2 regions of the Colwellia sp. KU-HH00111 genome follow, and region 2 is predicted to be linked to the other one. Evidence: riboswitches for the same ligand, from Rfam matches in the RefSeq annotation. Region 2 holds a riboswitch; the other holds the start of a gene.
What was found. A riboswitch is a leader RNA that binds a small molecule or an ion and turns the genes downstream of it on or off. The one in region 2 is predicted to bind lysine.
Positions count from the first base shown of each region.

Region 1: it holds a riboswitch for lysine, as region 2 does, so the genes downstream of both, lysC (lysine-sensitive aspartokinase 3) here and dapA (4-hydroxy-tetrahydrodipicolinate synthase) in region 2, are expected to answer to the same signal.

Region 1 covers NZ_BAABWO010000010.1:7,317-23,880, forward strand. The annotation lists gene ABXG98_RS16085 (anthranilate synthase component 1) at 1-1,027, opposite strand, end outside; gene rnm (RNase RNM) at 1,433-2,338, shown strand; gene ABXG98_RS16095 (L-threonylcarbamoyladenylate synthase) at 2,389-3,009, shown strand; gene rluB (23S rRNA pseudouridine(2605) synthase RluB) at 3,096-4,154, shown strand; gene rnd (ribonuclease D) at 4,224-5,378, shown strand; gene ABXG98_RS16110 (hypothetical protein) at 5,368-5,778, opposite strand; gene ABXG98_RS16115 (YcgL domain-containing protein) at 5,919-6,215, shown strand; gene ABXG98_RS16120 (lytic murein transglycosylase) at 6,234-7,259, shown strand; gene ABXG98_RS16125 (YcgN family cysteine cluster protein) at 7,273-7,791, shown strand; gene ABXG98_RS16130 (DMT family transporter) at 7,857-8,729, shown strand; gene ABXG98_RS16135 (Re/Si-specific NAD(P)(+) transhydrogenase subunit alpha) at 8,904-10,442, shown strand; gene pntB (Re/Si-specific NAD(P)(+) transhydrogenase subunit beta) at 10,452-11,861, shown strand; gene icd (NADP-dependent isocitrate dehydrogenase) at 12,145-13,395, shown strand; gene ABXG98_RS16150 (ElyC/SanA/YdcF family protein) at 13,501-14,220, opposite strand; lysine riboswitch at 14,444-14,647, shown strand; gene lysC (lysine-sensitive aspartokinase 3) at 14,772-16,169, shown strand; gene ABXG98_RS16160 (MarR family winged helix-turn-helix transcriptional regulator) at 16,172-16,564, opposite strand, start outside.
Region 2 covers NZ_BAABWO010000001.1:288,945-305,508, reverse strand. The annotation lists gene ABXG98_RS01230 (glutamate-cysteine ligase family protein) at 1-135, opposite strand, end outside; gene ABXG98_RS01225 (class I SAM-dependent methyltransferase) at 273-836, opposite strand; gene ABXG98_RS01220 (HAD family hydrolase) at 871-1,338, opposite strand; gene ABXG98_RS01215 (TonB-dependent receptor) at 1,526-4,018, opposite strand; gene ABXG98_RS01210 (hypothetical protein) at 4,110-4,445, opposite strand; gene ABXG98_RS01205 (succinylglutamate desuccinylase/aspartoacylase family protein) at 4,500-5,654, opposite strand; gene ABXG98_RS01200 (PLP-dependent decarboxylase) at 5,754-6,980, opposite strand; gene ABXG98_RS01195 (2,3,4,5-tetrahydropyridine-2,6-dicarboxylate N-succinyltransferase) at 7,016-7,765, opposite strand; partial or broken gene dapA (4-hydroxy-tetrahydrodipicolinate synthase) at 7,825-8,703, opposite strand; lysine riboswitch at 8,869-9,124, opposite strand; gene ABXG98_RS01185 (methyltransferase) at 9,286-10,338, shown strand; gene ABXG98_RS01180 (sensor histidine kinase) at 10,387-12,015, shown strand; gene arcA (two-component system response regulator ArcA) at 12,132-12,839, shown strand; gene ABXG98_RS01170 (Hpt domain-containing protein) at 12,871-13,227, opposite strand; gene folE2 (GTP cyclohydrolase FolE2) at 13,502-14,425, shown strand; gene gltB (glutamate synthase large subunit) at 14,972-16,564, shown strand, end outside.

The sequences.
Region 1 (16,564 bases), on a different contig from region 2:
GATATTTTATTGCTGACTCAGGTGACGCACCAAACATACAAAAATCGCTGTCATTAAGATAAAACATATAAGGACTTGGATTACTAATTTTTAAAGCCTGATAAGCAGCAATACTGTCAAAGCACGTTAAGGAAAATGTACGCGAAGGTACAACTTGAAATATGTCGCCAGCACGAATATTTTCTTTTAACTGGTCAACGTTTTGACAAAATTGTTGGTCGCTAATATCAACTGACACCGTTTGTGTTGCAGCATCTTTGATCTGTTCTGCGCTCATCTTTTTTTCTATGTTAAGTAAAGCGACTTCAGATGCGGTAATATCATTTAACAACAGCTGCTTGATTTGAGTAACACGTTCAGCTAATTGTTGCTGTACTGCTTGGGCTTGAGGAGAGTTAGCGCTATCGTCATTAGCAGAAAAAATATTAGCAATCACCTCAGTACTTTGTGCTTCATGATCAATTACTACCAAGGTTTCTGCGAGGTAATAAACAAAGTCAGGGCAGGTATTTTCGCCTTCAGGTACTGAGGGTAATGTTTCACAGAGACTGATCATATCAAATGCAAAGGCACCACCAAGAAAAACAGCAAAATGATGATTATTACTATTATTTAATCGTTTAAATAAGCGCAAACATTCAAAGGAATTAACCGCCATTAACCTTGCTTTTTCATCAAGCTCCGTTGGAATATCGGGAAAAGTCGCGGTTAGGGTCTGTTTATTCTCAGATAGGGTTAATTGCGCGTGGGGTTGTAACTGAGCAACGGCAAATTGCAATGCCGCTTGACCATTGATTGTTAGCGCATTAAAGGTCACAGTATTACCAGAGCATACTATTTTTAACGCGGCATCAGTGAGTAATAAACTCTTTAATAAGTGCTTTTGATCGATTTCTGCTGATTCTAGCAGTAAGTTATTTTCTTTATTATGGCAAAGTAATTGATAAACACTTAACGGGTCACTTTGATAATTGGCACTGTCCGTTAAGGTGCATACGCTTGCTGTCGTTTGAGTATCTTGTGTCATGGGTTTCTTCTTGAAATGGGTAAATTAAAAAATTGTCATCCGGCATAAATTGGCTGAAGCCACCAAAGAAACCATGTTCTTGTTTTATTCATTGTATTTTCTCTATTATTTGTTGTCAAAATCAGTCAGTTAAAACGTAAAAACCCGCTAAGGTTAGCGGGTTTTTGAAATTTGTTTTTTATCTGCTTTAGCTCTTTATTGTTAGCTTTTAGCAAGATACACGCAATTATCACAACCCACTTAAGTAGAGTTATGCCACCACCAACGATGTTGGTTAGAAGTTAAATTAAATTGCTTTGCTAGTATCATTGTTTTGCTCTTGTCAGTAAACTTGTCGTTATGTTTCACCGAGTATTGTTAAAAACTAAGCATACTCACGAGAAAGTCCCTATAGAAGACAATATTATGGCGTTGCTGTCAACCACTGATTTCCCCTTTATTATTGAAAAGCGCGATGGCGTTTCTCATGGTCGTATTGACTTGCACTGTCATACCCATTGCTCAGATGGCAGTTTATCGCCGCAAACCTTAATAGATAGGGCGGTTAATTACCAAATTGCCGTATTGTCAATTACAGATCATGACACGGTTGCAGGTTTTGATATAGCGCAAGATTATATATTGGAAAAAAAAGTTCCAATTAAATTAATTTCAGGCATTGAAATCTCTACAGCATGGCAGGGGTTTGAAATTCATATTGTTGGTTTAAACTTTGATGTTAACAGTGAAGCCATAGTGCAACTCATTGCTAGCCAACAACAAGCGCGTGAGCAAAGAGCCATTACCATAGGTGAAAAATTGGCAAAGTGTGGCTTTGCTGATGCCTACCACGATGCTAAAAAACTGGCGGGAGAAGGCTCTATTACTCGCGCTCATTTTGCTAAAGTTCTCTATCAACAAGGCCATGTTGCTACACTACAAAAGGCATTCGATAATTATTTAGGAAAAAAAGGCCGTAATACCCAAGCCGCTTATGTAAAGCCTAATTGGTGTTCGATAGCTCAAGCGGTTACAGCAATACAGGCTGCTGGCGGTAGTGCCGTGATGGCGCATCCCATTCGATATGATTTGTCAGCGAAGTGGTTAAGACGACTAATTGTTCACTTTAAAGAAAGTCAGGGAGATGGTTTAGAAGTAGTTTTACCGCAAATGAATCCACAACAACGCCAAACAATGCTAAACTACTGTTTAGAATATGATTTGCATGCATCAATGGGTTCTGACTTTCATCATCCCAATAAATGGTCAGATTTAGGGCGTCACTTGACGTTACCTGATGGTGCAAAACCTATTTGGACACTTTGGTCTTAGTAGAGATGCTCTTAGCGAAGGCCTAGCCTTGCAATCAAAAGGAAATTATCATGAGTCAGTTCTTTTATGTACACCCAGACAATCCTCAAGGGCGATTGATGAAACAAGCCGTAGCTATCATCAATCAGGGCGGCGTTATTGTTTACCCAACCGATTCAGGTTACGCCTTAGGTTGTCATCTAGGCGATAAAAAAGCATTGGAGCGAATTTGTCAGATCCGCGATATAGACAAAGCGCACAATTTTACTTTAGTGTGCCAAGATTTATCACAACTGTCAGAATACACACGAATTGATAACAGTGCATATAGGTTATTGAAAGCAACAACTCCCGGGGCCTATACTTTTATTTTTAAAGGCTCTAAAGAAGTGCCGAAAAGGCTATTAAACCCAAAAAAGAAAACCATTGGTATTCGGGTACCCGATAATAATATTTGCCAAGCCTTGTTGGCTGAACTCGGTGAGCCTATAATGTCTACCAGTTTGATCATGCCTGGTGAAAGTATGACAGAATGCGATCCAGAACATATTCGCGATTTGTTAGAGCATCAGGTCGATTTAATTATTCATGGCGGCAATTTAGGAGAACATCCTACCACCGTGATTGACTTTTCTAATGATGATATTGAAATCATTCGTGTAGGTGAAGGTGATCCTTCGCCGTTTGAATAATACTGTGTCATCCAGTGTTTCGATTATAAAAATGAGCCAGAAGTTAGTTTCTAGGGAACTGCTACTGACGTTACAGAGTACAAACTATGTCACAAGACAACAAAACACCCAAAGGTAAGAATACTGCTAAAGATGTAAAACCAGCAAGTAACAAGTATGGTAACCGAGGGACTGGGGGAAAATCTGCGGTTAAAAAGGGCCAAAGTAAACCCGGCCAAAATAAAGGCAAAAAACCGCTAGAGCCAGAAGTCAAAGTCGATTTTCAAAAAGCTAAAGTGAAAGACTCTGAAAAATTACAAAAAGTGCTAGCAAGAGCGGGGAAAGGCTCTCGCCGTGAAATAGAAACGCTGATCAGTCAAGGCCGTGTCAGTGTTGATGGTAAAACAGCGTTTTTAGGCGACAGAATTGATGGCAGCGAACAAATCCGCATAGATGGTCATAACGTTAAATTAACTGCTCAAGCTGAAGATATCTGCCGTGTTTTAATGTACAACAAGCCTGAAGGTGAAATGTGTACCCGCAAAGATCCAGAAGGACGTCCTACCGTATTTGACCGACTGCCACCGCTTGAATCAGGGCGTTGGGTTGCAGTAGGGCGCTTAGATATTAACACCTCGGGCATGTTATTGTTCACCACCGACGGTGAACTCGCCAATCGCTTAATGCACCCCTCACAAAAAGTTGAGCGTGAATACGCGGTACGGGTGTTTGGAGAAATTGATGAAGCAATGCTGCAAAGACTGCGAGCTGGCGTTAAGTTAGAAGATGGTCCGGCACGTTTTCAAAAAATTACTTACCGTGGTGGTGAAGGACGTAACCATTGGTTTCATGTGGTACTTTCAGAAGGGCGTAACCGAGAAGTGCGTCGTTTATGGGAAAGCCAAGAAGTTCAAGTGAGCCGTTTAATCCGAGTACGATACGGCGATATGCAAATGCAGCGTCAATTACCGTTAGGTGGCTGGACTGAGTTAGGCTTAAAAGAAGTCAACTACTACCGCAAATTAGTTCAACTTGATGCTGAAACTCAATCAAAAGTGAAGGTTGATGAAAAAGCAATGGATAACGCTAAAAGTCGCCGTATTCGTCGGTCAGTAAAAAAACATCAACAACGCCATCAGCAATCGACTAGACGCAGAAGACGATAGCTCTAAATACCACAAATGCCAACGAGCGAGAGTTTATCAATATTTAGCGGGATGAAATAAAGAATATATATGCAGTATCAACTAATTGAAGATTTTAACAGTTTACAAATGCTTTGCCAGCAATACAGCACTGCAAAGGTTTTAGCCATAGATACTGAATTTGTTCGTACCCGCACGCTTTATCCTAAATTGGGATTGTTGCAAATATTTGATGGTGAGCAATTAGCACTCATTGACCCCATTGCTATTGAAGATTTAAGTCCTTTTTGGCAGTTATTAACCGATAATGCGATTACTAAAGTACTGCATGCTTGCTCTGAAGATTTAGAAGTGTTTTTAACGTCCGCAAATTGTAAGCCAGTAAACCTAATTGATAGCCAAATTATGATGTCATTTTTAGGATATGGTTTATCTATGGGGTATGCCGCTATGGTGGAGCATTTTACCGGTATTACATTAGATAAGTCTGAATCACGAACCGATTGGACTAAAAGGCCGCTTACGCAAAAACAACTGACTTATGCAAGTGCTGATGTAGAACACTTATTTGCTATTTACCCTAAGCTATTAGCTGAAATCACTGAAGCTGGCTTTTTAGGCTATGCAGAGCAAGAGTCACAAGTATTAATTGAACGAAAGTTTAGTCCCATAGACGAAAATCAGCTTTATCGCCAAATCAAATTGGCCTGGCGATTAAATCCTAAACAATTAAATACTTTGCAATACTTAGCGAAGTGGCGTTATCAGCAAGCAAAAAAACGTGACTTGCCGCTTGGTTTTGTTGTCAAAGAAAATACCTTGATGGCCGTAGCAAAATATAATCCGCAAAGCTTATCAGCAATGAACAAAATTGATGGTGCTGAAGTGCTTGATATTCGCCACAGAGGTAAAGATATGCTTGCAGTCATAAAACAAGCCTCACAAGTTAATGAGGCGGATTATCCACAAAAGATACAACGATTAGATGAATACCCTGGTTACAAACAAATCTTTAAAAAGGTGAAAGATCTGATTATAACCATAGGAGAAAAACACGACTTGGCCATTGAAAATTTAGCCTCAAAAAAACAAATCAATCAGTTTCTAACTTGGCATTTTGATTTGAATGACGCTAAACATTTAAGTCGTGAAACCGGCAATCACCCTGATATTTTGCACGGATGGCGTAATGAACTCTTTGGACAGAGCTTAAAGCATTTTGCTAATAACAACTTTACAGCGTAGCTAAAAACGCTTTAATTTCTTGTTTTAACTCATCATCGTCTATTTGCTCACTGGCAGTTTCTGCTTGTTGAGCATACGTCTTAGCTTTTTCTGTTTGCTCAAATTCTTGCTGTCTTTGTGCCATTGCTAAGTAAATAGATGCAGTGAACACCTCTAGTTTTAAATGCTGTGCTGTGCTCAGCCCTATCTCATAAATATCCATCGCTAAGTCACCATCTTCGGTGAAGTCTGCTAACGCTTCCCATTGCAGTGGGTGATCTTTTGGAGTGCCTTGATGAGTAGCACAGAGCTTTTGTAAATCTTTACAAGCCTGCGCTCTAGCCTCATCATTATCTTTAGCGGATGCATTAGCAATCTGTTGGCAAATGTCGAGAATTTCATTGTATAACGGAGCTTTCATTGGTTTACCTAAAATGCGTTAAAAAAGTTATGATATTTAAGTGTATATTATCGCATATCATTCACAGTGCGTGATATATTAATCATTCATTTATTTTGGTGGTAAACATCAAATAACTAATAATCCCATAGGTCCCCATTATGCTATGTGCCATTTATAAAAGTACCAAAAAAGACCAAACTTACCTGTTTGTAAAAAACCGAGATGATTTTTCAGCTGTTCCTGAGCAACTCATGCTGAGCTTTGGCACGCCCGTGTTAGTGACTATCACAAACCTTGCAACCAAAGACAAACTTGCATTTGCTGATTTAGCTAAAGTAAAAACTAGCTTGGATGCACAAGGTTATTATCTACAATTACCACCGCCACCAGAAAACTTACTAAAACAACATAAAGCAGCCATAGATAAACAAAAACAAGCTGAAAAAGGAGTTTGATTTATGAACATTAAACAAATTGCGGCAGGCGTTGCCGTTATTAGTGTGATCTTATTGCCTTTTAAGAGCTTAAAAGCAAAAGAGCTAAGTGAAAGCGGATTTAATCAATATATTGCAGAGTTGAAAAAAGAAGCATTGACGCAAGGATTCAGTCAAAATTTAATTGAAACAAGTTTTGCTAAAGTGAAATTTCATAAACGTGCGGTCAAAGCGGATCGAAAACAACCAGAGAAAGTAGAAACCTTAGAAGGCTATTTACCTAAACGAGTACCTAGTTGGAAAGTCAAAAAGGCGCGTTCTCTTTACAAGGAGCACCAAGGTATTTTAACTGAAATAGGCGATAACTACGGAGTACAACCACGATTTATTGTTGCTTTGTGGGGGTTAGAAACTAATTTTGGTAAATTTACCGGCGGCTATAACGTTGTTTCTGCACTTTCAACCCTTGCTTATGAAGGACGCAGAGAAAGCTTTTTTAAAAAGCAATTATGGGCAGCATTAACTATTTTAGAACAAGGCCATATCAGCATTAATGATATGAAGGGCTCATGGGCTGGCGCAATGGGGCAAAATCAATTTATGCCTACTTCTTTTTTAGCTTACGCCGTTGATGGCGACGGCGATGGTAAAAAGGATATTTGGCATAACCAAGTCGATATTTTTGCTTCAATGGCTAATTACTTACAAAAAGAAGGTTGGAATGATGATTTAACTTGGGGACGTCAGGTGAGATTACCAACAGAATTTGATCGATCATTAGCCATTCCAAAAAATACTGGCAGCCGAAAAAACTGGTTAAAAGCTTGGGACAATAGAGAAAAAACATTGGCACAGTGGCAAGCATTAGGCGTTCGCCGTACCGATGGAACTAACCTTCCTAATGTTGATATTAAAGCAGCGTTGGTTTTTCCTGATGGTGAAAAAGGGCGTGCTTATTTAGCCTATGATAATTACAAAAGTTTAATGCATTGGAATTTATCATATTACTTTGTTAGCTCAGTTGGTCACTTATCTGATCGCATCAAGTTTCCACCTATTAACTAAAAAGAGCATTACTATGACAGAACAACAAACAGATGCGCCTTTTTGGCAACGTAAAACGTTAGCACAAATGTCGCGAAGTGAATGGGAATCATTATGTGATGGCTGTGCTAAATGTTGCCTAAATAAATTTATCGACGATGAAGCAACGGATGAACAAAGTGAACTACAACCCACAGATCACCTAAACGAGGGTGAAGAAGTATTGTATTCCAATATCGCCTGTTATTTACTTAACGAAAAATCCTGCCAATGCAGTCAGTATGACAAAAGAACAACATTAGTGCCTGACTGCGTACAATTAACTCAAGATAATTTAGCTGATGTTTTCTTCATGCCGCCAAGCTGCACTTACCGACGTTTGCAAGAAGGGCGAGGTATACCATCTTGGCACCCGTTGTTGCATAAAGGCAAAAAATCGGCCATGCACAAGGCGGGTATGTCAGTACGCGGCAAAATCATTAAGGATGATGATATAGCACTAGAAGATTTTGAAGATTACATTGTTAGCTGGCCCCTAAATGATATTGACTAACACAACGGTTATTGACATCCCTACTGATATTTACCCTTAAAAAATAAACACGATAAGATCATACTATGAACGTACAGCAACAAAGTCTTTTGTTTTTGCACACATCAGTACTGCTTTTTGGCGGCACGGCGTTATTCTCAAAACTGATAGGGTTAACCGCGCTAGATATTACCGTATACCGCACTGGCGTTGCAGCAATGGTGTTATTGACATTATTAACGCTACAAAAAAAACGAATTACGCTTGCTAGTGCTAAAGATTATGGTGTTGCGATATTGTTAGGGATGGTGGTAGGTGTTCACTGGGTCACTTATTTTGCTGGTATGCAAATGGCAGGAGTAACGGTGGGTATTATTGCTTTTTTTACCTACCCAGTGATTACTGTTTTTCTTGAGCCGTTATTAAATCGCGCGAAAGTCAGCAGAAAACCTAAAATCAAAGACATCGCGGTTGCCATTATTGTATTAATTGGTATTTTCTTACTTATTCCTGAAATTAATTTGGGTAACCAAGCCACTTTAGGAATAGCGACAGGTGTGCTTTCGGCGTTTTTCTTTTCATTGCGTAATATACTGCACAAAAACTACTTTAGTCACTACTCAGGGCCGCATACTATGTTGTATCAAACCCTCATTGCTTTTCTTATGTTGGGTTTATGGGTTGAAGTACCCCCGATGGATGTAACACAGCAAGATTGGCTATTGATTTTGTTAGTTGGCATTGTTTTCACTGCGATGCCACATGCGCTATTTGCCTCATCGTTACGACATTTGTCTGCAACCACAGCTGGGTTGATTTCATGTTTACAGCCCTTGTATGGCGGTGTGCTTGCCTTTTTATTATTAAATGAACGGGTCAATATACTGACCGTTATTGGCGGATTGTTGGTGATCAGCGCTGCACTTTTTGAAACATGGTCGGTGAGCAAAGGAAGGTAAAAAAACAGCCATTGTATTGATGAATGTAAAGGATAATTTAAGTAAATGTTATTAGTAATTATTTGATTAGCTGGTAAAGATCAGTTTATTTTAAAATGTATGTTTAAAATTGCAACGATAAGTGGTAAAACATTAAACAGTTAGTCTTTTTTATCAACTGTTTAAAGGTGTTTTATGATCATTGGCATTCCAAAAGAGTCGCTAAAGGGTGAAAACCGTGTTGCAGGCTCCCCAAGCGCGACTAGCGCATTATTAAAACTAGGCTTTAGCGTACAAGTACAAAAAGGTGCAGGTACTAAAGCAAGCTTTACCGACGAAGAATACAGCCAGAGCAGTGCAGAAGTTGTTCCTAAGAAACAATGCTGGCAAAGTGACATTATTTTCAAAGTTAACGCACCTACATTAGACGAAGTTGAATTAATGAATGATGGTGCAACTCTCATTAGTTTTATTGCACCGGCACAAAGTCCAGATTTACTTGAAGCATTACGCCAAAAATCAATCACCACCTTAGCCATGGAAATGGTGCCACGGATGACACGTTCGCAGTCAATGGACGCACTAAGCTCAATGGCAAACATTGCAGGTTATCGTGCAGTAATTGAAGCATCACATCATTTTGGCCGATTTTTTACCGGACAAATTACTGCCGCTGGTAAAATGCCACCAGCTAAGATTATGATTATTGGGGCAGGGGTTGCTGGCCTTGCTGCTATTGGCACCGCCAGTAGTTTGGGTGCTATTGTTCGCGCATTTGACACTCGCCCAGAGGTAAAAGAGCAAATTGAAAGTATGGGCGCAGAGTTTCTTGAGCTTGATTATCAAGAGCCTGAAGATACCGGCTCTGGTGATGGTTACGCCAAAGAAATGAGCAAAGCATTTATTGAAGCAGAAATGGCACTATTTGCCGAGCAAGCCAAAGATGTTGATATTATTATTACCACGGCAATGATTCCTGGAAAACCTGCGCCTAAGCTTATTACCGAAAAAATGGTTGAATCAATGAAACCTGGAAGTGTTATTGTTGATTTAGCGGCTGGTGGTGGTGGCAACTGTGAATGCACCATTGCAGGTAAAGTAAACAATGCGCACGATGTTAAAGTCATTGGTTACACCGATTTAGTTTCTCGATTACCCAATCAAGCATCGCAACTTTACTCTAATAACCTTGTTAACTTAGCTAAGTTACTTTGCAAGACCAAAGATGGCACGCTCAATATTGATTTTGATGATGTTGTTGTGCGCAATATGACGGTAGTGAATGGCGATGAAATCACCTTTCCGCCACCACCTATTCAAGTCAGTGCTGCGCCTGCACCCGCACAAAAAGCCGAGACAAAACCCGCTGAAAAAGTGGCAGAAGAGCCTAAATCACCCACTAAAAAATATGCCTTTATGGCCGCAGGGTTAGCACTATTTGGCTGGGTTGCCAGTGTTGCACCTGCTGATTTTATTACGCATTTTACCGTATTTGTTTTAGCCTGTGTGATTGGTTACTACGTGGTATGGAATGTCAGCCACTCGCTGCACACACCTTTAATGAGTGTAACAAATGCCATTTCAGGGATTATTGTTGTTGGCGCGTTATTACAAATAGGCTCTGACAATACCTTGGTGCAAGTGCTTGCAGCCTTAGCAACTTTGGTGGCCACAATAAATATTGTTGGCGGCTTTAAAGTGACGAGTCGTATGTTAAAAATGTTTAGTAAGTAGGGGAGTCGTATGGAATCAACACAGATAGCGTCTAACGGATTTATCAGCGCAGCATACGTAGTAGCCGCGGTATTTTTTATTTTTAGTTTGGCGGGTTTAAGCAAACAAGAAACAGCAAAAAGAGGCAACCTCTTTGGCATGATAGGTATGGCAATTGCCTTACTAACAACCATCATTGACCCGAGAGTGTCTAATGTGTTTGTTATTATCATTGCTATGGTGATAGGTTCGGGCATTGGGCTTAAATTAGCCAACAAAGTTGAAATGACCCAAATGCCAGAGCTGGTTGCTATTTTACATAGTTTTGTAGGTTTAGCGGCGGTATTAGTTGGCTTTAACAGCTTTTATGATGCTGATCACAGCTTGGTATTAACCGCAACACAACAAACAGCGATGAATATCCACTTAACCGAAATATTCCTTGGCATTTTCATTGGCGCAGTAACATTTACTGGCTCTATTGTTGCCTTTGGTAAATTAAGCGGCATGATTGATTCAAGTGCTTTGATGTTACCTCATCGCCATAAAATGAACCTTGCAGCGGGTATTTTTAGCTTTTTTCTACTGCTAGGTTTTGTTAATAATGGCGGTGCAAGTCCAGCCTTATATATTATGACGGTAGTGGCATTAGTATTCGGATGGCATTTAGTTGCTTCTATTGGTGGTGCGGATATGCCAGTGGTAGTGTCAATGCTTAACTCATATTCAGGCTGGGCTGCAGCTGCGGCAGGCTTTATGTTAAGTAATGATTTACTCATTATTACCGGTGCACTAGTTGGCTCATCAGGGGCTATATTATCTTATATTATGTGTAAAGCGATGAACCGGTCATTTATCAGTGTTATTGCCGGTGGTTTTGGTACGGAAGTAGTTGTTGATGAAGACAAAGACTATGGTGAGCACAGAGAAGTTAATGCCGAAGGTGTTGCCGACTTATTACGTGGCGCAAAATCAGTAATTATAGCGCCAGGTTATGGTATGGCGGTAGCACAAGCGCAATACCCAGTTTATGAACTCACTCAACAGCTAATCAATAAAGGAATTAAAGTACGTTTTGCTATTCATCCTGTTGCTGGGCGTTTGCCTGGGCATATGAACGTGCTATTAGCCGAAGCGAAAGTTCCTTATGATATTGTGTTGGGCATGGAAGAAATCAATGATGACTTTAGCGAAACTGATGTGGTACTAGTTATTGGTGCTAATGATACCGTAAACCCTGCTGCCAATGATGATCCAAACAGCCCTATTGCCGGAATGCCGGTGTTAGAGGTATGGAATGCTAAAGAGGTGGTTGTGTTTAAACGCTCTATGAATACAGGTTATGCAGGGGTGCAAAACCCACTATTCTTTAAAGAAAACTCACAAATGCTATTTGGTGATGCAAAAGAAACAACGGAACAGATTTTCAGAGCATTATAACTTAACGCGTTTATGAGCAGTTAAAAAGGTTGGGTGAGGCACTCAACCTTTTTAACTACTATTCACTAGCAGAATACTCAACATTACAGCTAAATAATTAGTGTAATTACTCTTTTTACTTTACTTTAGTTTAAATCAGCGTTTAAATCACAGCATCGAGAAATTAAGCTAGGTTAATAAAATTCATATTTATTATGAATATCAATTGATTTATCATTTCGTTTCTTTAATATAATTTAAAGGCATTGTTCGATGTCTATTCTTCCAATTAGGAGAGCGCTTTATGACAAGTAAAATCTCAATTCCCAGTTCTGGTGACAAAATCACGATAGCTAATGGTAAATTAGTGGTACCTAATAATCCTATTGTCCCCTTTATTGAAGGTGATGGTATAGGTGTAGACGTAACGCCTCCTATGATCAAAGTTGTTGATGCCGCTGTTAATAAAGCTTATGGCAAAGAGAAAAAAATTGCTTGGATGGAAGTTTACGCAGGTGAAAAAGCAACCCAAGTTTACGATTCAGAAACCTGGCTGCCTGATGAAACTTTAGAAATGTTTAAAGAATACAAAGTAGGCATAAAAGGGCCATTAACCACACCTGTAGGTGGTGGCATGCGCTCGTTAAATGTTGCTTTACGCCAAATATTAGATTTATATGTTTGTCAAAGACCGGTGCAGTGGTTTACTGGCGTACCGAGCCCAGTGAAAAAACCGTCTGAAGTTGACATGGTCATTTTCCGAGAAAATACCGAAGATATTTATGCTGGTATTGAGTACCAAGCAGACTCAGAAAGCGCTAAAAAAGTCATTTCTTTCCTTACTGAAGAAATGGGCGTTACTAAGATGCGCTTTACCGAAAATTGCGGTATTGGTATCAAACCTGTTTCTAAAGAAGGCACGCAACGCTTAGTGCGCCAAGCAATTCAATATGCCATTGATAACAACCGAGATTCAGTAACCTTAGTACACAAAGGTAATATCATGAAGTTTACTGAAGGTGCTTTTAAAGATTGGGGTTATGAGCTAGCTTGTGAAGAGTTTGGTGCCGAATTAATTGATGGTGGCCCATGGTGTCGTATTAAACACCCAAAAACAGGCAAAGAAATAATTATTAAAGATGTTATTGCTGATGCGATGTTACAACAAATATTACTTCGTCCTGCTGAGTACAGTGTTATTGCCACGCTTAATTTAAATGGTGATTACCTGTCTGATGCGCTTGCAGCACAAGTGGGTGGTATTGGTATTGCCCCAGGAGCTAATTTAAACGATGAAGTAGCTATTTTTGAAGCGACTCATGGTACAGCGCCTAAGTATGCAGGTAAAAATAAAGTGAACCCAGGCTCTGTTATTTTATCGGCAGAAATGATGTTACGTCATATGGGCTGGGTAGAAGCGGCAGATTTACTACTAAAAGGCATGTCAGGAGCAATAGGTGCAAAAACCGTTACATACGATTTTGAGCGCTTAATGGATGATGCAACCTTAGTGACGTGTTCAGAGTTTGGCGATTGTATTATTGACCATATGTAAGCATTATTGCTTGTTGTAATTACATCAAAAAAGCCAGCGTAATATATAATTACACTGGCTTTTTTTATCGCTTTTTTAATACGTTAACATAGGCGTAAATATTTATCAGAGCAGTCGTTTTAGCCACTGCACTAGCCGGCCTAGACTTTCATGCCAAGCATTGGTTGTTTGCTGTAGTTTGTTACTATTAGGCACATAGTAGCTCCAGTTTTTCTCGCTATTAATATTTTTAACCCAATGCCCCACCGGCGCTGCAACTGGCTCAACACCTTGGTCTTGAAAGTACAGCATTGCTCTAGGCATATGATTGGCATTAGTCACTAACACAATGTTGGTGCCAAAAACTCTAGGGGCAATTAATTGTGCTTCTTCTTCTGTGTCTTTAGGGAAGTTTTCAGTAATTATTTTTTGTTTAGGAATACCTAATAATACTAACGCTTGTTTCATTTTTTGCGCGTGAGAAGTAGGATCAGTATTGTGATGGCCGGAAGTGATTATTTTAGCGTTAGGGTGAAGCTTATGAATTCTCAATACCTCAACCAAGCGCTGCAATGAGTCTGAATTTAATTGACTTGTTACCGGCAATGCTTCGTTACCTTGATGCCAACCACCTAACGCTACAATATAATCGACACGTTTGTTAGTAGGGGAGTAAGCAGGGTAATTATCTTCAATACTAACCATAACACGATCAGACAATGCCGGTATTGATGAAGCAACCAATAACACTAGCGCAGAAAGTAAGCACTTAAAACTGATATGAGGGCGTTTTCGAAAAAAAAGCACCGACAAAAGTAATAAAATCAGCACAATATTAATTGGCATAACAAACACTGAAATGATTTTTTTAAGTAAAAATAAATCCATTACATTGAATAATTATAGTGGGATAGTATCAATACTATATCAAAGTTTATAACAATTTATGTAATGAAATCAGGATATTCAAATAAAGCATATTAGCCGTCTAAAAGTCTATTGCAATTTTTGTTCATTTAAGGTTTAATAGAGCAGTTACTCAATTATGTGTTTGAACACTCTATTAAGTAACACCAGAAGAGGAGCGATAACTAGGTAAATAACGTGATACCCAAGGGTATTAGGAACCACATTCCGATAAGCGTTATTGAGGGAGTTTATCGCCGAGAGTATTAGCAATGTGGCTGTTAATACTCGGTCACTAAGGCTGAATCCTTAGGGCTGTCACCGTATTTTATACCTGAAAAGGTAAAGGTGGAGAGCTTCTGGCTGAAAAAGTTATATTGCGCGTATAAATGTATTAAAATACGTTAGCCTGCCAAACTGCTCAGTCATGCTCTTCCTGTATTAATTCGCCAATGATACTTATTAAATCATAGCACTTAGGAAGAATAACCATGTTTCAACAAGCACAATCTCAATCCTCTGAACAACCTAATCAAAATTTAGCTATGAGTGTGGCCAAATTTGGCGGCACTAGTGTTGCTGACTTTCCAGCAATGTTGCGCTGTGCTCATATTATTAAAAACGATACCCGTAATCGCTTAGTGGTTGTGTCAGCGAGTGCCGGTGTAACCAACCATCTAGTTCGTTTAAGCCAAGCAAATATTTCACTTGAAGAGCAAAACCAAATTATTGCAGCTATTCGAGTAATTCAACTCAACATTACCCAGCATTTAACATCTTCAGTTGAACAGGCTTTAAACACCGAAATTGATAACTTACTTGATCAGCTAGCAACTTTGGCATTAAACCAGTCGCAGCAACACAGCGTTAAACAAAGTGATGCTATTCTTGCGTTTGGCGAGCAACTTAGCTCAAGAATATTTGCCCAAGTATTACAGTCTATTGATGTTAATGGCGCTTATTTTAATGTGCAACAAGTGATGAAAACCAATAGCTTGTATGGCAAAGCCGTGGTTGATGTTGAACAGTTGGCCTTGGCGTGTAATCAATTGTTAGTGCCTAAATTGAGCCAACAAGTACTGGTCACCCAAGGTTTTATTGGTGAAGATGGTTTAGGCGAAACCACCACTTTAGGCCGAGGAGGCTCAGACTATAGCGCGGCTTTGCTTGCTGAAGCACTTAATGCACAAAACCTAGCCATTTGGACCGATGTAGTTGGTATTTTTACCACAGATCCTCGCATTACTGAGCAAGCACGTGCCATTAAAGAAATCAGCTTTGGTGAAGCCGCGGAAATGGCGACTTTCGGCGCTAAAATATTGCACCCAGCCACATTAATACCGGCAATGCGACGCAATATTCCGGTGTTTGTCGGCTCAAGTAAAGAGCCAGAAAAAGGTGGCACCCAAATTAAACAAAAAGTAGCCTCAAACCCTACCTATCGCTCAATTGCGTTAAGACGAGAGCAAACCTTAGTTACCGTTAAAAGCCCAGCCATGCTACATGCCAGTGGATTTTTGGCCCAAGTTTTTGGCATTTTAGCTAAGCATGAGCTGAGTGTTGATTTGATCACCACCAGCGAAATCAGTGTTGCACTGACCTTTGATAACCCGAGTGACTCAACTCAGTCGTTGTTAACCTCAACTGTGGTGCAAGAGTTGGAGCAACTATGTGAAGTGTCAGTAGAGCACGGATTGTCATTGGTTGCGGTGATTGGTAATGGTTTAGACTCTGCAAAAGGCATAGGGCAAAGTATTTTTCAAACAATTAATGACACCAACATTCGTTTAATATGTCATGGAGCAAGTGCCAATAACTTATGCTTTTTAGTTGACGAGCAAGATGCCAACCATGTTGTTGAAAAGCTGCATAGTGCATTATTTGTATAGCATTAACGGGTTTTCATTGTTGTTAACAAGGTGTCTAACTGAGTCGTTAAACCTTGCAAATCATCAATCGACATTCCTGTAACAGAAAACATCTGTGCAGGAATGTTAATTGCTTGTGCTTTTAACTGGCAGCCCGCTTGAGTTAGTTTTATTTCAACACTACGTTCGTCGTTACTATTACGCACCCGACTTAGCAAATCTTGTTTTTCTAATCGTTTCAATAACGGTGATAAGGTGCCAGAGTCGAGATCAAGTTTGTCACCAAGGTGTTTAACTGAAACAACCGAGCGAGTGTTATTATGTTCCCATAACACCAACATCACCAAATATTGTGAATAGGTCAAGCCCAGTTGTTTTAATACCGGGCTATAATGACGATTCATCAATTTTGTCAG
Region 2 (16,564 bases):
AATGTATAATTCACCCGTGTCAAAGTCAGGTTGGGTCATAACCTTGTTTAATTGATCAAGCTGATCATGAATACGATGATTAAATTCATCATAAGCATCGGCTGTAAAGTCCTGCTCTGTTATCTCACGTCCCATAGTGTCCTCTCTAAGCAATTACCGAGATTAAAAGCTACACTCATAGTATAAGTAGATTATTAAACAGGCAAATTTTCTATGGTTCTAGTTTACTGATCATTGCGCTAGGTCATCATTATGATCCTGTTGCAATGATCCTAACAGTTGGGTTTTATCGCGATAATTTGTGCAATAGCTTGCTGTGTACCGATATGTTCTGAAGTATTTACAACCCCTTCAAAATGGTGCTCTATGATCCAATCAGAGAAAATATCGACCAACTCTCCAGACTTAAGAAGAAAGTTTGGGTTTTTAGGTCGCCCAAATTGCGCTTGTTGTTCAGTGAAGGTTTCATAGATAATGATTCCGCCCGGCTTAATAGATGCTTTAATTTGTTCAAACAATGGCCGATGTAGATAACGAAACACCATAATTGCACTGAAGCATTTTCCTTTTAGTGGCTCTGTATTAGATTGTTCAAAATCAATGTTCCAACACTTTGCTAATTGTTGCTGAACTGCGTCCAGCTGATTTAATGATTGTTCAATATTTTTTAGTGGCTCGCTATTAACATCAGCAAAAGTAACGTTAATACCATTTTCAATCAAATATAAGCCATTTCGCCCGTTACCACAGGCAAGATCTAGAACAGGCGTTTGCTCATCTACTTTTAAGACGTGAATGGAGGGTAGGTATTTTTCTAATAAGGCTGAGTGTTGCATCTTACCTGTTCTTTTATAATGAAAAGCGTATTAATTAGTACAATTCGCTCAAGTGTTTTATTACTTTAACATTATCAGGCAATGGCACAGTATTATTTTTTGTAACCCAGATTGGTTGAATACCAGCAGCAATTGCAGGCTTTATATCTTTATCGAAATTATCCCCCACCATGGCCACATTAGCAGGTGCTATTTTCAAGTTAGCTAAAATAGTATTAAGAAAATCAGGCGTACCTTTTGATAAGCCTATATTCGCTTTACAAAAATAACCTGAGATGAATTGATTTAAACCGACACGAACAAATGCTTTTTTAATTTCCAACTCTGTTGAATCTGCTGCGCCAGTAGCGATATATATTTTAGCACTTTCAGACAACGCTGCTAACGCTTCTTTAGCGCCAGCTACTGCTTGCACTGTTTCCCATTCACACATTTTTCCTTTAGCATCAGGGAAGTCGACCATCAAGGTATCACCCCAGTCAAAAAGATAGACGTTTATCATTAAAACTCCTTGTAATCATTGACCTATAGAATACTTCATTTTTAGTATTATTCATCAACAAAACAAGTGCTATTTCTAACCGAGTTACCGTGCATTTATGGGCTGTATAATTAGTCACTATTGTGGATGATAAATGGGCGGAGCAAATTGATCCGCCCATTTTGCTAGTTAGAATAACACATCAAATTTAAAAACTGCCGCGTATACCAATACTAAAATTACGTCCTGGCAATGGCGAAACATCTTTTAAGAATGAGGAATGCACTTTTGCCACTTCATCGGTTAAATTATTACCCTTAGCATAAACCACTAAGTCATTACCAAAACCATCAATATAATAATTCATGTTTACGTCTAGTAAAGTGTAGCTATTGGTTTTGGTTTCTAACGAGGCAATATTATCTTGCTCAAAATAGTGATTTACACTGAACTCACCATCGTAATTACTGCCTTGATATTGCAAAACACTACCAATACGCATTGGTGGGGTTCTGGGTAAATATCCGCCATCAGACAATTGTGCGTTAATATAATCCCCGAAGATACTAACTTTAAAAGGCGCAGATATTTGGTAGACAACTTCAGCTTCAAGCCCATACATGTCAACATTGTCTTGTTGATACACTAAAATGGGTAAGCCTTCTTCTTCTATAGCTGTCTCATCTTCCGCATCATGATCATGTTCAGTTTCATAAATCAAGCCAGTATCTTGCTGATAATAATAATCTTCAACATGATTATAAAATGCACTGATGACAAAACCAAAGTCACCTTCAAACTTACGCCATGTTAAATCTAAACTGTAAGATGTTTCGATTTCAGGCTTTTGCCAAGATGATTCTACATGCACTTCATCACCTTCTTGTTCAAGTGAGTAGAGTGCCCCCACTTCAAAGGTGTTGGTACCAATATGTGGACCAAATGAAAATAGCTCTGCTGCGGAAGGGGCTCGTTGCGATGCAGCTACTGAAATACCTAAGTTATAGCCTGTTTGATAATTCCAAACCAAACCTGCAGAAGCACTTACTGGGGTGAAATTTTGCTTACCAAAAGAAACCGCTTCTTCGTGTTCATCATGCTCTGCTTCGTGTTCGCTCTCATGGCCTTCGTCATGTTCAAAAGCCGACAGATCCATTCCATCACCTTTTTCAGTAATGCTAACTCGCTCTACCCTCGCACCCAGTTGCAGTAAAACACTATCAAAATGTTTTTCTTCTAACCACGCAAAAGCAAAACTTTCTGTTGTAGAAGGAGGTGAAAAGGCTTCGTCTCCTATCGCCTCAAAATCTGAATGTTTATAATGGAGCGTCCAAGCGCCTTGCCATCCATTCACTTCTTGGTGGTATAAGTCTGTTTTAATTTCAGTACTTTCATTTGTAAATGTGGTGCCAACAGCGCCATTTTCAATTTCTTGATGTTGATAATCGGTATAAGCGACTTTAGCAGCTAGCTGATTAATAAACGCATGATCAAAATTCACTTCACTTAGCAGCTGAATTCTATCTTGTCTCATTTCAGCTTGAGTTCCCTCTTCGTGCTCTTCTTCATGCTCATCTTCATGGCCGGCTTCATCATGCTCTTCTTCATCATCATGGCTGTGCCCAGGAATACCATAATCACGGCTCATTTTGCCATATGAGAAACCGATAAATCCTTGATCAAATAAGTAACTAGAACCCAAGGTGAAACCATTCGACTTTGATGCAGAATTGGCTAAATGGCTCGGTGTTTCTTCATGATCTTCCTCATGCTCTTCGCCTTCTTCATGTTCCTCTTCTTCATGAGCATGGGCATCGAAATCACTTGGTAAACGATAATCACCTGCATCTCGCCAAAAGCCATCTAAATGCACCGCAACGTTTTCATTGCCTGTTTGCATAGAAAAAGAACCCTGCTTCTCTTCAGAAACATCGTTATACTGTAACAACCATTCCGCTATAGTATCACTTGAAGTAGGTACACGGTTATCAACCACGTTCACTACCCCACCAATTGCGCCACTACCATAGAATAAAGTGGCTGGGCCTCGTAATACTTCAATTTGTGTTGCGGTACTTGTTTCTGCTGATACCGCATGATCAGCACCTACACGTGACGCATCGCCAGCGTCTAAGCCATTTTGGGTGATTAACACTCTAGGCCCATCTAAACCACGAATGATAGGGCTACTGGTAACTGAACCATAAAAATTAGAATGCACTCCCACTTCATTTTTTAAGGTTTCCCCTAAAGTAGAAGCTTGTTTAAGTTTTAAATCGTCACCTGACAGTACGTTAACGGGCAGAGCTGACTCAATAGTTGAAGTATGTAACGGTGTCGCGTATACATCTAACACCTCTAATACTGAAGGTGATAGCCTAATAGTGACATTAGAGATATCCGTTTGACCAAGGGTAATGTATTGATTATTGTGTGCGTAGTTTTTAGCCGTAGTATGCAATTCTATACTACCTGCTCGTAAGCCTGAAAGGGTGAAATTTCCTGCTTCGTTAGTGGTAAAAATTTGATCTGTGCCATTAATATTAACGACTGCAGAATGAACGGGTTGTCCTTTTTGATCAACAACTTTTCCCGATATTGTTTGTGCTAACGCTACCGAGCTATAACTAAGTGCCGTGACAAGCGCGCTTAATGTCAAAGTAGCCGAAAGCTTCTTTGATAAAAAAGAATGAATATACATGTATGTTTCCAATAAAATATAATTTTGTTTGTCAGCAGCACGTTTAAGTTTACAAACTTAACCGTGCTCTGCATCTAATTGAGATAACAACTTATGGAAGCAAAGGAGGCGCTCTTAATTGTGGCTGAACATAGTCTCTGCTCTTAACCTCGACAGAGGTAACTGTTTGAAGACTAATAAAATGACTAGTTACTGCAAACAATTGAATTTGTGGTAATTCAGGTGGGGTATCTAACCCTTGATGACATAAATAGCATTCTATCTGTTCAACATTTGTGCCTTGCTCAATTAAATGATCAGCGTGAACAAGCGTTGAGGCGAAAAATAGCAGCAAAAAAACCATGAGTGCTCGCGCGTTCATGGTGGTAATTGGAGTTGCAACTTTTTTATGAAGAGTAAAAAAGCCTATAGGAGCAGATAATGTCATAATGATTGTGATAATATAACATTACAATATCTTCTTCAAGGGATATTCTATTGACTATAACTCAAAATAATCGGTGAATACCTTATATAGTTCAGTTCCTTGGTTAACACTCGCAGAAGCAAAATGCAGTATTGGCAGCACTTGCCTGTCTAAACTAATAAGGTGCAGAGGGTCGCCTACTTCATGCTGATCATTGTGTTCACTAGCACAGTAATTATCCATTCGTAAAATACGTGCTAATGGCTCCCCTACTGGCAAGGGTTTGCCAAATTCAGCCAAATAATCAACCATGCCGCCCATGGGGGCATATAAAGCACGATAATTCTTAAGGTAACAGGCATAACGGATCATTTTTTGTGGTAAAAATGCTTGGCCTTTTTGTGGTGTTACAACCCCTTTGTGTTGTAAATAACTTAAAATCCCTAAAGCATCGTGGTGAGCAACCGCTAAATCAATTTGCTCTTGTGAGCCCAGCTCCACGGTAAAACTTTCTTTGGTAAAAACCCCTTCCCCCATAACAAAATTTCGTCCCTGCGCTTGAAAGGCTTGTTGTAAATGCCACCAAGGACAAAAAGTTGACTCATCCATGGCGCCATCAAACTCATTAGGTATTAAAATAGTATGAGGAATATCAAAATAGCTAGCACTGGCTTTAGCATACTCTGGGCAATATAAGTGCTTGCTAGAAATAGGGCCGGTATGAAGATCAAGTACTAGGTCAGCTTGATGCGCCATATGCTGAAGTTGGTAGGCAATGCGCTGGCCTGTGGTTAACCCCCATATATTATGATCGAGTTTTTGTTCAATTTGCGCTAATAATAACTGTTGAAACTTCAGCTGTATTTCATCCTCGGTCGCATCAATATTTTGCTCAGCAAACGGTGCAATAACGGTTTCATCAAAGTGATACATTCGGTTCCAGTTCACCCCAGTGATGGGATCAAAACGCCCTAACGTATATTCACCGTTTTTATGATTACACGCTACCGGGTTAGCATAGGGAACCAAGGTGATATTCCCTTGAATATCACAATCCTTCAACAATTCAAGCAATTGAAAAATAACGGCATTACCTTGAACTTCTGCGCCGTGCATATTCGCTTGTATGTAGACATTTGGGGCTTTTGGTTGTGCATCAGTTTGCTGACACTCAAACGAGTACACCGGCACAGTTAGCTTTGCACCACTGGCCATTTCACCCACATGCATAACACGTTTGTTAAATGTGTTGCTATTAAAGGATGTATTTTTAGATGCACTGTGCTTAAAGGTATTCATAAATTCTCCAGTGTTGTAATCTAGACGCGCTTAAGCGAGATAAGTGCTAGCAGGTTGAGCCGCTCTTACTTCAACTAATTTGCCATTATCAATAACATATTCCGCAGCCAACTGATGACATAAAAAGAATGGCATACTTTCAGTAAAGCCATAGGCACCACAGTAGCCAAATACGACTTGATCACCCACGTCAATATCTTGAGGTAAAGGTAACTGCCCTAATTTATCCATACTAGTACACAAAGGTCCATGAATATCGAATGCTTGCTCGGCGGCATTCGATTGTCTCAGCAAGGTCACAGGAAAAGGTTGGTCTGTTATCGCCGGGCGAATAATATGATTGATACCCGCGGCCAATACTAATTGCGCTTGCTGATAATTAATTTTTCTATCAATGACAGGGACAACATAATAACCACACTCTGCCACAGCAAAACGGCCAAGCTCTAACCAAAGCTCATTTACGCCGGCTTGTGCCTTAATATCAGCTAAGTCCGTTATAATTTGTTGCCACGACAAGGTGTTGCCATCACCAAGGTAGTCGATACCCAAACCGCCGCCTAAGTCGAGGATTTTTAACTCCATACCGATATCATCTGCCAGCTTGGTTAATGGCATCACCATTTGCCCCCAAAGTGAGTACATTTTTTCATTACTGAGCATATTGCCCCATTGAAAAATATGTAAACCACAAATATCTAGGGCTGGATAATCACTAACCCGAATGCTTTGCCATTCTTGGGTTGATAGTCCAAATGGCGTTAAACTATTTCCTCCTAAGGGGTTTTTTTCACCTTCAGGCCATTGCAATTGCACCCTAAGCAGTACTGTGGGTGTATCTTTAATGACTTGCTCACACACCACCTCATTCAACCAAATGAGTTGATTGATGCTTTCTACTACAAAAGTACGAACTCCCTTTGCTATAAAGGCTTCTAGTTGTTTTTTTGATTTGGCTGGGCCGGTATTTAATACCCGTGCTGGACTGATCCCCTGTGCTAATACTTGGTGTAATTCACCTGAGCTAGCAACATCAAAATTAAATCCTTCACTGTCAAGCGTTTGAATAATTTTAGACAAGGGATTAGCTTTCACAGCAAACCAGAGTTTAATGACATCTTGCTGTTGTAGTTGTTTAAGGTGCTTTTTTAACGCATCCAATTGATAAACAAAATACCCTTGCTCATCGTTGGGCGACTCATGAGCAAGCAAGGTAGTTTCGATACTGGTATCAAACCAAGTGGGTTTAGTGGTCATAATTTACTTCTATTCATTTAAAGGTAGCAAGGTGCTTATCTTAAGATTGATTCTAACTCAAGTGACGCATCACTTTGCTCATCGCGATATTTAACAATCAAGGCACAGGCCATGTTTAAACCTTGAGCTTGTGCCCATGCACCCTTTATAGGACGAGTGCCCGGAACAACCACAGCCCGTTCAGGAATTTCAGCCCCTTTTTCACGCATGACTTGATTCACACAATCATAAACAGGCACTGATTTAGACAATGAAACTCCTGGAGCTAACACAGCACCTTTTTTAACAACAATACCTTCTACCACAACAACACCCGCACTTAAGAAAGCGTCGTCTTCAATAATTACCGGACTTGCACCAATAGGCTCTAATACCCCACCAATTTGCACTGCTGCTGATACATGCACATTACGGCCAACTTGTGCACATGAACCAATTAAGGCGTGACTATCTACCATAGTTCCGCTATCCACATACGCACCCACATTAATATAAGCCGGTGGCATAATAATGACCCCCTCAGCTACATAAGCACCTGCTCGAACAGAGGAACCACCTGGCACTAAGCGTACACCATCTTCCGGTGTAAATTGACGAGCGGGTAGATTTTCTTTATCAACAAAACCTTGATAGTTGCCGTCAAAGCTTACATTTTTACCCGCTTTAAAAGCCGCTAAAATGCCTTGTTTTACCTCAACATTAGCGTGCCAATGTCCATTTTCGTCTTGATTTGCTGCACGTAATGCGCCGGTTTCCAACTGTGCTAATACATCTTGCCAGTTCATGCTATATTCCTATTTGTAAGATTAGTGTTATGAAAAGAAGTGTGATTAGCCTGAGCTAACCATTGATTTATTTGTTCATTGCACGCTAATAGTAAGGTGCTATCAGTTACCTCCAAATGTGTTAACGGTGGGCGTAACATTGAAGATTGAATGGTGTTTTGCTGCTGCATTAATACTTTAACCGGAATGGGATTAGCCGCACTAAATAACGCGTCCACCGCATCATGCCATACCCCAAGCAAGCCCTGTGTTTGCCCAGCTAAACATCGCTGCACGTAACAATGGGTTGCTTGTGGCCAGGCATTAGCACAAACCGACACTAATCCTCGTGCTCCTGCTGGTACTAAATAAGGCAGCATCGCATCTTCACCGCTGTACAACTCAATATTGGGGCATTGTTTGCGGTAATTAAGAAATTTATTTAAATCTCCACTGGCTTCTTTCATCGCCCAGCAGTTAGGATGATTTTGCAACGTTTTTAAGGTTTCAATCGGGATTTCAATACCGCTGCGAGATGGCACGTTATATAACATACAGGGAAATTCAGCCGCATCTAACAAAGCATTAAACCATTGAGTTTGACCAACGACTCCGGGTTTGGCATATAAAGGGGTTGCCAGTAAAAAACTGTCAATAGCTAAGCCATTACAACGTTTTATCCAGTTTACTTGTGCGACTAAATTATAACCACCAACTGCAACCATCAAAGGCACATCTAGCTGGAGGTCACAAACAAACTCAACGATACTTAGCTGCTCTTCACTGGTCAAGGCTAAACCTTCACCTGTACTACCCAATAATAACAACCCATTACCGGCAGCAGCTTGTGCTTTGGCAAGTTGTTTTAAACTGGTAAAGTCAATCTCTGAATTTTCTAAAAATGGCGTCACTAATGCGGTCCACAACGGGTAGGCACAAAGACGGTTTTCAGCCGGCACTTGCGTGTCTAGGCTGCAAGATATATTAGTAGTGGATGATTTTATATTCATTACTCTCGAACTCATTAAAACCTGCATTAGGCAGATTAGTTCAGAGAGCTTGTAGGCATTTACGTTGAGCCGAGCAATCACCGTAAGTCATAGGTGTATACTGGCTGATATGCAAAGGCCAGAAGCTCTCCACTCAATTACTAAACAACCTTAGGTCAGTTAGTAACAGTGACAATCGTTGGGATTCAGCCCACATTGATAAGAAATATCTCTCATCAAAAACGACCGACAACAACTTCATCAAATAAGTTATTGCCTCGGCGTTAATCCCCCTCATTATCATTAGCAGAGTTTGATCTCTGGGTTTTGATTTAGTTTAACTAAGTCAAAACAATGATAACTACCTGGTTAACGCTCCTCTTCTGACCCCTTTAAAATCTTATGGCATAGCACCACAAGATTAGAATTAGGGACGGGGTTATTTAAACATTTTCCACGCTTTTTTGTCAATGTGGAAAAATTCTAATTGTTGAATTGAATGGCTATCTAGTAGAATAGTATCTTCTATCTTATTCATCGTTGTTTCTTTTTATGTCTATATCCTTGTCAAATGTTAGCCAACTATTGTTACGCAATGACACATTACTATCTGCCAAAACCCCATTATTTATTAACTTAATGGCAGATGGATTTATTGAACATTATTTGTCAGATAATTCTAACGCCAAAATAAGTTGTTATAACACCAATTATATTGACCATCAGGCACTAAAAAAACAATATAACAACAGAATAACGTCAAGCTTCACCAGTGAATATCATACTGAACTAACACATGACTTAGTCGTGATTAATTTCCCTAAAAGTAAAGGTGAACTCGCATTCACCTTGGCAATGATTGCACCATTTTTAGATATCGACGCTAAAATCTTTCTGGTTGGAGAAAAAAAAGGGGGGGTACAGTCTAGCCCTAAATTAACTCAAGCTTTTCTTAACAATTGTCAAAAAGTCGATGCTGCACGTCATTGCTTGTTGTTCGTGGGAATAGTCAAAGCGGAAAGTTTAAATAAAGCTTTCATCCTTAATGACTGGTTCGAAAAATATCAACTTAGTGTTGGGGGTATAACACTTACCATAGCTTCATTACCTGGTGTCTTTAGCCAAAAGAAACTAGATGTTGGTACTGCCTTATTGTTAGAAAACTTACCTAGGGTGATGAAAGGCAAGGTGTTAGATTTTGGTTGTGGCGCTGGTGTGATCAGCTGTTTTATCGGAAAAAAATTCGCTGATACTGAACTATGTTTACTTGATGTCAGTGCGCTTGCCATAGCGTCAGCAAAGAAAACCTTAGCATTGAACCACATACCTGGGCATGTATTTGCTTCAAATAGCTTATCTGAGGTATCCGAAAAATATCAACATGTCGTATCTAACCCTCCTTTTCATCAAGGCACAAAAACCAGTTATCTAGCCAGTGAAGAATTTCTGCGCGGTATAAAACCACATCTGCAGCACAACGGAAATATCACCATTGTTGCTAATAGTTTTTTACAATACTTACCGATAATGCAGCAACATATTGGCAATAGTCGCAGTTTGCTCAGCAAACAAGGTTTCAGTATTTACTACGCAGATCGTAAATAATAGCGAGCCAAACTTGATAAAGTTACTTTTTTCAGCGATGGTTATCTGATGAATACAATAAAAAAATTAATGTCTAATCGTCGGTATTTACTGACGAGTATTTTCAGCGTTTCCTTTTTAGTGCTAATAATCATCTTAGCCACTATTATTTATCTGGTTGAAGCAAAAGAAAAAATAAATTTAGAAACTAACACCACGGCTTGGGCAAACTCTTTAGCGCACACCAGCGTGAATTATTTATTAGACAATGATAACAACGCACCAAGAGAACTTAATACGCTATTGAAGCAAATAATCACACCAAGTTTTATTAATTATATCCATATATACAAAATCGATAATGCCGATGTAACTCAGTATTTTACAGGTTTTAATAAAAGCATGTATTATCCTTCCATCGCCGATAAAATTGATCAAATTGCACCATTATCGACACTTCAATATCAAACGGACTATGCTGAACTTATTGTTAATATAATGCATAACGAACAAACCATAGGTTATTTATATATTCAATCAAGCACCAAACACATAACTGATTATCGTCGGTTACTCTATTTTACTGGCGTGCTGTTGTTGTTATTAGGCTTAGCTTTAGCTTTATTGTTAGCCGTTGTTATTCAAAGAAGAATAAGTAAGCCTATTGCAACTATCGTGGGTGCTTTACAGACAATTGCGCAAAAAAAAGACTATCAAGCACGAATTCAGCCACTGCCTATTATTGAATTAGATATTCTTGCTAGAAATATCAATATATTACTAGCAAGAACTGAAAAGTACCTACAGAAAAAAGACGAGAATCACCAACAAGCATTACAACAAAATAATCACTTAGCCGAAAAATTACAGGCAAGAACAGACGCCTTAAAAGAATCAAACCAAGAGCTACTATTAACCCTAGAAAAATTGCACCAGTTTCAAGGTCAATTAGTTGAAACCGAAAAAATGGCCTCACTCGGGGATATGGTTGCCGGTATTGCTCATGAAGTAAACACCCCTATTGGTTTGGGAATTACCGCTTCAACACTGTTAAGCGATAGTCATAGTGAAATAAAACAAGCTTTTGAAAACAAGACGTTAAAATCAAGCCAGTTGAAAAAATTCTTAATTCAAGGTGAAGAAAATATTGCTATTATTTACCGAAACTTAGAACGCTCTGCGCAGTTAATTTCAAGCTTTAAGAAAGTTGCCGTTGATCAATCAACTGCCGATAATCGTGTGTTTAATGTAAAAGAACTCATAGAAGAGGTGATGCTTACTTTGCAAGCAAAACTCAATGAAGAGCAAGTAGTAATCACCATAGATTGTCCAGAAAATCTTGTCATTGAAAGTAAGCCTGGCCCTATTAACCAAATTTTAATCAACCTTATTTTAAATTCCATTATTCACGGTTTTGAGCATAAACCAGCTGGCGCAATCAATATCTCTGTCATGCATTTAAGTGATCAACTTCACCTTTGTTATCAAGATGATGGTGAAGGTATGGATGAAAATATCAAAGCAAAAGTGTTTGAGCCTTTTACCACTACAAAACGCGGCAGTGGTGGTAGCGGTCTTGGCTTACATTTAGTTTACAACTTGGTCAACCAAGCATTAAATGGGCATATAGAATTTGAAAGCAGCGCTGGACAAGGTACAACATTCAATGTCACCTTCCCTGTTTTTTTAGTGCCATAACAATAAATTATTAGAACTTTACACATTATATACGCAATATAATTGTTATTTAATTAAGACTTAGTTACCATAGTTAACCAGATGTTAATTACTATAATAAAAACACCGGAAATAGTATGGAAAATTATCAAATTCTTATTGTAGAAGATGAAGACGTTACTCGTTTTAGTTTACGTAATTTATTTGAAGCAGAAGGATATGATGTCTATGAAGCTATTGATGGTGATACTATGACCTCAATACTTGCTAAGCAAGACATTAACCTTGTGATAATGGATATTAACCTCCCAGGAAAAAACGGCTTATTGCTTGGTAGAGAGCTTGCCAGTAATAAAAATTTAGGTTTAATATTTTTAACTGGGCGTGACAGCGATATTGATAAAATTTTAGGGCTAGAAATTGGTGCCGATGATTATTTAACCAAACCCTTTAATCCTAGGGAATTAACTATTAGAGCGAGAAATATTCTCAGTCGTATCGGTCAAAACCCATCTGAAACAGAAGAAGAGCAAGCCATAGTTAGCTTTAATCAATGGACACTCAATGGCAACTCTCGTGAAATGACCAGTCCAAGTGGTGAAATCATTCCAATCCCACGCGGTGAATACCGTGCGTTACGCTTATTAATTAAAAATCAAGGTAACATCATCTCAAGACAAGCATTAATTAAAGAAATGACGGGACGAGATTTACGCAGCAATGACAGAACGGTAGATGTCACAATCAGAAGATTACGTAAACACTTTGAATCTGACACTAATACGCCAGAATTAATTAACACCATCCATGGTGAAGGTTATCGATTCGTCGGTCAAACCGACTAATTGCCAAACAACTTAAGTGTTAATTTTGCCATTAAAGGCGCGTAAACCAATGCTCAAAGTCTGCGATAGCCGCACTATTATGAGTTTTAAGCGCCGTTAACTGCTCTGCTTTATCCGCATGATCTTTTGTCGATTTTTCCATAACCTTTAATCGACCATGCAATGCTTTTAAGCCAATACTTCCAGCAGCACCTTTCATTTTGTGGCAATTCTCTTGCCACAACTTGGCATTTTGATGAACCAATGAATGTTCAATATCCTCAATATATCCCACCACTTGTTGGCAATATAAGTCAAACATTTGTTTAACCACTACACTCCCTAAGCTTTGTATATAACTGTCTAAAAGTTCGGTATCTAATTGTATCAAATCAGTATTCTCACTCAAAATAAAGCCCCATACTTCGTTACTACTTGATGTTTTATCCTTTTGAGTCTATCAATATTTAGTTCAACTACCAATACACACCGCCATTAAATTTAACTGTATTCACCTTTTTAATACCCCATATTGCTATTTTTTTTTAACTGCCCAAATAACAATAATGATTCCTATTAAAAAATAAGATAGAATGTGCGCCCTTGAATTTACTTGTTGCGTGATTACTTAGCTATCATCGCGCAGCCTTAGTTAAGTAGCTATAGCTTAAAGCGGAGTCGTAATGCCGACATCAATGCCAGATATTGCCAACCATACCACAGCCCAAACAGAGGGAACACTTGACTGGGTGGGTATGAGTAATATTGAAATGCCAATTATGGTCGCCTCAAAAGGTGAGACCGAACGTATGGTTTCTGCCCATGTAGATGCTTTCGTCAACCTAACAGAAGCACAGGCTAAGGGCATTCATATGTCGCGCCTATATTTACTTCTTGATGAATTATCTACCAATAATGTACTGAATTATCAAAGTTTAGTTACCTTACTCGATGGTTTTATTAGTAGCCATAATGATTTAAGTGATCAGGCTAAAGTTGTTTTCAGCTTTGATTATCACTTACGAAGAAAGTCTTTAATCAGTGGTAAAGAAGGCTGGAAGGCCTATCCTATCACCCTAACAGGCCACTTAAATCAGGGAAGCCTGGCGATAGAAATGGTCATTGATGTACCCTACTCATCAACCTGCCCTTGTTCTGCCGCCTTGGCACGACAACTCATTCAAAAGGCATTTCAGCAAAAATTTGATGAAAATAATTTTGATTTAGCGACGGTTCATGAATGGCTTGGTACTACCGAAGGTATTGTAGCCACCCCACATTCACAGCGCTCTATTGCTGAAGTCAAAGTGAAACTTAATAATAATATTAGTGACTTTCCGATTACCGATTTAGTTAATTTGGTTGAAAACTCACTTCAAACGCCTGTGCAAGCTGCTGTTAAACGTGAAGACGAGCAAGAGTTTGCCCGCCTAAACGGACAAAACCTGATGTTCTGTGAAGATGCAGCGCGTCGCTTACAATACAGTATGAATTTGGCCGAGGGCTATGATGATTTTTGGTTAAAAATAAATCATCTTGAATCTTTACATGCCCATGACGCGGTGAGTATTACCACCAAAGGAATTGTTGGCGGTTATCAGCCATAAAAGCTAAACACAAAGAGTGTTTAGTAGCTCTTCTTGTAACTGAGTTCAAAACAAGCCTCTACAGCAATGTAGAGGCTTTTTTATTGGTTCTTCGCTACCTTTTACAACGTAATGCCAAGTTGATTAAGTTCTTTCCCAGCTCAAAGCTAACTTAATAGACTTGCTATGCCCCTAATAGAAAATGAATAATCCACTTCAATAACCTCTATAACCAAAAAAAAACACTAGAAAACAAAAAACCTTCTACTATTGACATACAGACTAATTTAGAGTGATTACTATTAATTTATTAATAATAAATTATCGACCTATATATTCAAATATTATGCATATATATTCACAAAAAATTTGACTATTAGTCATTTTACGGGTAATTTTGCCGGCCGCTTAACGTTTTAACGTTTCATGCTCGCGAGGTTCAAAATTATATTCTGAAGGATCAGCTAGATAAATTTGAGTATTAAAGATATATAACTTAATTAGCAAATAGCCTTACTGTTAAGCACAAAAGCTAATATAAATAGTTTGATGATATAGGAATAAGCAATGAATAATATGAGTAACAAATCCCAAGGTCTTTACCGGTCAGAGTTTGAACATGACAGCTGTGGTATAGGTTTTGTCGCTAACCTCAAGGGTAAAAAATCTCACGATATTATTGAAAATGCACTCACCATGTTGAGCTGTATGGAACACCGTGGTGGTACAGGCTTTGATGTTAAAAGTGGTGACGGTGCAGGTATTCTTATTCAAATTCCTCACGAATTTTTCCGCCAAGAAACTGCAGCGTTAGGTTTTAACTTACCAAACGCTGGTGAATACGGCGTAGGTATGATTTTCTTTCCGGCTGATGACACACAAAAGGAAGCATGCCGAGGCATATTAAATAAACACATTGATGAATTAGGATTAACGTTATTAGGCTATCGTCAAGTTCCAGGTGATAACTCAATGTTAGGTGCAGCCTCATATGAAACTGAACCCAGTATTGAACAAGTATTTATTGCAAAACCTACAGCATTAACGTCACAAGAATTTGAGCGTAAATTATTTGTATTACGTAAATATACTTCTCATACACTCAATGCAACAATTGCTAAAGAGCGTGACGAATTTTATGTTACCTCGATGTCATCAACTAAGATTGTCTACAAAGGACAATTCACCACCGAACAAGTGCGCCAATATTACTTGGATCTGCAAGATGAGCGTACCGTTTCAGGTTTGGCAATGTTCCATTCTCGCTTCTCTACTAATACTTTCCCTGCGTGGCGTCGTGCTCAACCATTTCGTTATATTGCTCATAATGGTGAAATTAATACCGTACGCGGTAACATAAACTGGATGAATGCCCGTGAAGCATTATTTAGCTCGGTTAACTTTAGTGACGCTGAATTAAAGATGCTGAACCCGATTTGTAATAATGACAATTCGGATTCTGCTAATCTTGATATGGCAATTGAATTGCTCGTATTAAGTGGTAGGCCGCTAGCACAAGTGATGATGATGATGGTGCCAGAGGCTTGGCAAACTCAAACCGATATGGATGAGACTAAAAAAGCATTCTACGAATACTATGCATGCATTATGGAGCCTTGGGATGGCCCTGCTTCATTATCATTTACTGATGGTAACATTATCGGGGCTACACTTGATCGCAATGGCTTACGTCCTTCTCGCTACCTATTAACGGACGATGGCACCTTAGTGATGGGCTCTGAAACCGGTACTTTATGTGTTGATCAAGCCACTGTGGTCGAAAAGGGTCGATTACAGCCAGGTAAAATTTTCATTGCCGATTTAGAGCAAGGTCGCATCATCAGTGATGATGAAGTAAAGGCAAAAGTTAGCTCAGCTCAGCCTTACGGTAAGTGGCTAGCAGACAATAAAGTTGAGTTAGATAAATTACCCGTTCCCATTGCGTCTATTGCCCAACCGCCACTAGCAGAGCTGCGTAAAATGCAAAAAGCCTTTGGTTATACCAATGAAGATCTTAATTTGATTTTAGCTGGTATGGTGGGCACATCAAAAGAGCCGCTTGGTGCTATGGGTACAGATACACCGTTAGCCGTTTTGTCCGATCGTCCACAGCAATTATCCCATTATTTTAAACAATTATTTGCTCAAGTCACCAACCCA